DNA from 2 places in the Micrococcus sp. 140720015-1 genome. Region 2 is predicted to be linked to the other one. Evidence: predicted binding sites of a transcription regulator. Region 2 holds the regulator's gene; the other holds the start of a gene.
What was found. The regulator LexA, encoded in region 2, represses DNA repair genes until DNA is damaged. The targets are predictions, from matches to a motif close to TCGAACANNTGTTCGA.

Region 1: the regulator LexA is predicted to act here: its motif matches at 1,633-1,648, upstream of ACUXPL_RS03375 (DUF6504 family protein).

What each region holds. Positions count from the first base shown of each region.
Region 1 is NZ_JBSEYC010000002.1:29,797-32,256, forward strand. It holds gene ACUXPL_RS03370 (DNA polymerase III subunit alpha) at 1-1,179, opposite strand, end outside; gene ACUXPL_RS03375 (DUF6504 family protein) at 1,176-1,502, opposite strand; gene ACUXPL_RS03380 (DUF6318 family protein) at 1,947-2,460, shown strand, end outside.
Region 2 is NZ_JBSEYC010000002.1:375,511-377,970, forward strand. It holds gene ACUXPL_RS05030 (histidinol-phosphate transaminase) at 1-527, opposite strand, end outside; gene ACUXPL_RS05035 (LysM peptidoglycan-binding domain-containing protein) at 571-945, opposite strand; gene lexA (transcriptional repressor LexA) at 1,240-1,956, shown strand; gene ACUXPL_RS05045 (ATP-dependent DNA helicase) at 2,005-2,460, opposite strand, start outside.

The sequences.
Region 1 (2,460 bases), 350 kb from region 2:
GGCGGCCACGGTGAGGAAGTAGGAGGAGAAGCCGAGTCGGGTGATGATGCCGAGCTCGTGTTCGGCGCGGTCCTGCAGGTCCCGGGCCGCCTGGCTGGTGCCGGGGAGGCCTCCCCCGGTGTGGAGGTGGGGGTAGCGGGCGAGGAGGCCGGTGCGGGTGCGCTCGCGCAGCACGTGCTCCGGGGGGCCGTCGATGCCGATGACGGCGGCCTCGGGGACGCGGGGCACGCCCCAGCCGAGGTCGGTCTCGGGGTCGAGCGCGCAGGCCTCGGCGAGGCGGCGGGTGGCCTCGAGCAGGGGGGCGGGGCGGTCGTCGGCGGTGGCGGCGACCTCGTGGGCGATGCGGTGCATGGCGGCGGTGGACTTGAGCCAGCCCTGTCCGTTGGGCTGCAGGTCGTGGAGGGCGTCGAGGGAGCTGAGGGCGCGGACGGCGTCGAGGACGTCCGCGGTGGCGGCACCGTCCGGGGCCGCGTAGCGCACGGCGTTGGTCAGGACGGCGGGGATGCGGGCCTGGCGGGCGGCCCGGAGGGTCTTCACGGCGTGCCCGGTGTCGAGGCGGCGGCCGGGGGCGGAGAGGTGGGTGACGACGTCGGCGTGGGGGCTGCCTGCGGGCAGGGCCGCCTTCCAGCGGCGCAGGGCGGCGAGGCCGGCCGCGTACCGGCGGCGGGCCAGGTGGCGGCCGACGTCCGAGTCCGGGCCGAGGAGGACGAACAGCTCGGGGGTGGGCGGGTTGTCCCGGTTGGCGGCGGTGGGGACACGGCCGGCCGCCGCGGCGGCGAGCTCGGCGACGCTGGCCCAGGGGCTGCCGCCCGCCGCTCCCCCGGTGGTGCGGGCGTGGGCGGCGGAGACGAGCTCGCACAGGGAGCGGTAGCCGGATCCATGACAGCCTCCTCGGGCGAGCACGACCACGCGGCCGGCGTCCTCGTCCTCGCTCCACCGGACGGCCAGGTCCACGCCCACGATCGGGGTGATGCCGTGGCGCAGGCAGGCGCCCACGTGTTTGGCCATGCCGTAGAGCCCGTCCCGGTCGGTGCAGGCCAGCAGGTCCATGTCCGCGGCTGCGGCGGCGGCCACGAGGTCCTCGGGCCAGCTGACCCCGTAGTGGGCGCTGAACGCGGAAGCGACGTGCAGGTGGGCGAAGGGTGCGGCGGTGCGTCCGGCCGCGGCGGCCCGGCTCATGCCGACCGCCTCAGGTCCTGGGCGTGCTCGTGGACGCGCACGAGCCGCCACCGGCCGGAGTCCAGGTGGTGGGCGACGTCGAGGGTCTGCAGGGGCGCGGCGCCGGCCCGGGCCAGGCGGACCTGCAGCCGCCACATCTCGTGGTCCACGAGACCGGCGCCGCGGCCCTTCTCCGCGCGGACCTCCTCTGCCCACCAGCGGCGCCGCTCGAACCAGCGCACGGGGCGCTCTGCGAGGACGTAGTCCCGCCCGTTCCAGCGCAGCCCCTGCGGGGTGCCGTCTGCCCCGCACTCCACCGCCACCGACTGTGTGAGGACTCCCATTCTGCTTCTCTCCCTGTGCACTGCTGACCGGACCGACGACGGGGTGCCGTCGCGCGATGGGAGCGCGGCCCGTCCGGCGGACCGGACGCGGGGAAGAAGTGGGAAGGTGGGGCCGCACCCCCGATCGTACTCGAACATGTGTTCGAATGCGATGGGTGCGAAGGTAGGGCGGCCGCCGGACACGTTAAGGACGCATCGCCCCGAGACAGGAGGGGCCGAGTCCTGGCCGTGGGCCTCGACCCCGACACTGGGGTGCACATGCACGAGAAAATCGCCTCTTGGGCCGGAAGAAGTGCGCCGGCACGGTCCTGTGGACAATGCGAGCAGGACCACAATCCGTCTGCGTATACTCCGAACCAACCGGGCCTCGCATGCCACGGGCACCGCGCTGCGGGATCAGCGCGGGAGGCGCGGACACACGACGGACGTCCAGTTGGAGGGGAAATGTCTCTCACCGCACCCGGGCGCGCCCTGCGCCGCCACCGATTCGCCCAGGCCGGCACGCTCAGCGTGGCCTTGGCGCTCGCACTGACCGCCTGCGGCGGGCCGTCCGAGCCCGCCGAGTCGTCGACGACGTCGCCCTCGTCCGCCAAGCCCGCCGTCGAGACGTCCGCGCCCGCGAGCACGAGTGAGACCGCAGGCGTCAGCTCATCCCCCACGGCCACGGAGAGCGGGTCCGGCGAATACGTTCCCGCGTCTGCCGACGGTCCCGCTCAGAACGTGCCCAAGCCGGAGATGCCCGCCGCCATGAAGGAAGAGACCAAGGAGGGCGCCGAGGCGGCGATTCGCTACTTCTGGGACGCGCACTACTACGCCGAGCAGACCGGAGATACAGAACTCCTCGACTCGCTCTACAGCGAGTACTGCGAGTTCTGCACGGTCCGAAGCGACAGCATTGGTGGAATTTATAAGGACGGTGGCTGGTACACCGGTGCCGAACCTCGAATTGACTCGATGC
Region 2 (2,460 bases):
GTCGCCAGGTCCAGGGCGGTGCCCGTCGGGTTGTTGGGCGAGGCCAGGAAGACGACGTGCGGACGGTGCTCCCGCACCATGGCCGCCGCGTGCTCGGCGCTGAGGGTGTGGTCCGCGGCGCGGCCGCCGTCCACGAACACGGTGTCCGTGCCGCCGGCCAGCAGCGGGTACATGGAGTACGAGGGCAGGAAGCTCAGCAGTGTCCGCCCGGGGCCGCCGAAGGCCTGGAGGATCTGCTGCAGGATCTCGTTGGAGCCGTTGCCGGCCCAGACATGGTCCGCCGTGAGGCCGTGGCCGAGGTAGCCGGCGAGCGCACGTCGCAGCCCCGTGAACTCGCGGTCCGGGTAGCGGTTCAGCCCCCCGGCGACGGCTGCGACCCGCTCGGCGATGGCGGCGGCGACCTCCTCCGGCACCGGATGCGTGTTCTCGTTGGTGTTGAGCATGTACGGCACGTCCAGCTGGGGGGCGCCGTAGGGGCTCAGGCCGCGGAGGTTCTCGCGCAGGGGCAGAGAGCTGAGGTCGGTCATGGCCGCCAGTCTAGGAACCGTGGAGGGCGGGGCCCGCCGTGCGTCACCGCGTGGCCGGGACGAACAGCTCCTCGCCCGGAGCGGGGGCCCGGCCCTCGAGCCCGTTGAGCTCGTCGATCGCGGCGATCACCTCGTAGACGTCCGCCTCCGGAGCCACCGTGGTGGCGATGGTCCACAGGCTGTCCCCGGGCATGACCGTGACGGACTGGGTGGCCGGCCCCGCAGTGTCCACGGACACCGCGGCGGGCGACAGCAGCACACCCAAGAGGAAGGCAGCCGCCAGTGTGGCGGCCACGGCTCCGGCGATCACGGGGATCCCCCGCAGCACGAGGCGGCCGCGACGGGTCAGATGGATGGTGGCCGGACGCGGCCGCGCCGTCGCGGGCGAACCGGCGAACTGGGCGGTGGTGAGCGTCATGGTGTCCTCCTCCGGGGCGGGAGCCCTCCAGGTGATCGAACATCTGTTCGAATCCGTTCGAATGCCTTTCTAGCACAGGTGTTCGAGACACGCCACGAACAGATCGAACATATCTTTGAAGGAGAGGCGGCTCTCCTCTAGGCTCGAGGCCATGCACGGACGCCCTGGAACGCCCCCGGGGACCGCCAGGACACAGGCAACCAGGGGGGGCGGACACGGTAAGCGTCCGGACGGCAGCCGGACGCCGGAACACGAGGCCGGCCACCATCACCCCCGGGAGAACGGACGGCAGCCATGAGCACCACCGACGATCAGCCGGCGGCGCGCGCGCCGCTCACCGACCGCCAGCGGCGGATCGTGCAGACCATCCGGGATGCGATCGCCGACCACGGCTACCCGCCCTCCATGCGCGAGATCGGCGATGCCGCGGGCCTGGCCTCGCTGTCCTCCGTCACGCACCAGCTGGGCCGTCTCGAGCGGCACGGCTACATCCGGCGCGACCCCGGACGCCCGCGTGCCCTCGAGGTGCTGCTCGACGTGGACGGCACCCCGCTGGGCGAGGCCGCCTCCCCCGCCGCTGCGCCGTCGTCGCAGGTCTCCGCGATCCCCGCGTGGCACACCGGCACGGACGAGGCGGACAGCGTGCCGGTCCCCTGGGTCGGCCGCATCGCGGCGGGCGGCCCCGTCCTGGCCGAGCAGCAGGTCGAGGACGTCATGGCGATCCCGCGCCGCCTCACGGGCGAGGGCGAGCTGTTCATGCTGCGTGTCACGGGTGACTCGATGGTGGACGCCGCGATCTGCGACGGCGACTGGGTGGTGGTGCGCCGGCAGGAGACGGCGGAGAACGGCGACATCGTCGCGGCCCTGCTCGACGACGAGGCCACCGTGAAGACGTTCCGCCGCCGCGACGGGCACACCTGGCTCCTCCCCCAGAACACGGCCTACGAGCCCATCCTCGGCGATCACGCCACCGTGATGGGGCGCGTCGTCACGGTCCTGCGTTCGCTCTGACCCGCTTCCTCCGGCCGGGCCGGGCCGACGGTCGGAGGCCGAGCGACGTCAATCGCCGGAGGCGAGCCGTGCCAGCACCCCACGGACGACGTCGCCGTCCGTGGTGCGCCAGAAGTCCGGCAGGGCGCTCGTGATGTAGCCGCCGTACCGCTCGGTGGCCAGGCGGGGGTCCAGCACGGCCACCACGCCGCGGTCCGTCACGGAGCGCACGAGGCGCCCCGCGCCCTGGGCCATGCGCACGGCCGCGTGCGTGGCGGAGATCCGCATGAACCCGTTGCCGCCGTGCCGGGCGACGTCCCGGGTGCGGGCCTGGGAGAGCGGGTCGTCCGGCCGCGGGAACGGGATGCGGTCGATCACCACGAGCCGCAGCGAGTTCCCCGGCACGTCCACGCCCTGCCACAGGCTCATGGTGCCGAACAGGGACGTGTCCGGCTCCTCGGCGAACTGGCGCACGAGGGCGGAGAGGGTCGCGTCTCCCTGGCACAGGATCGTGGCCTTCGGCCC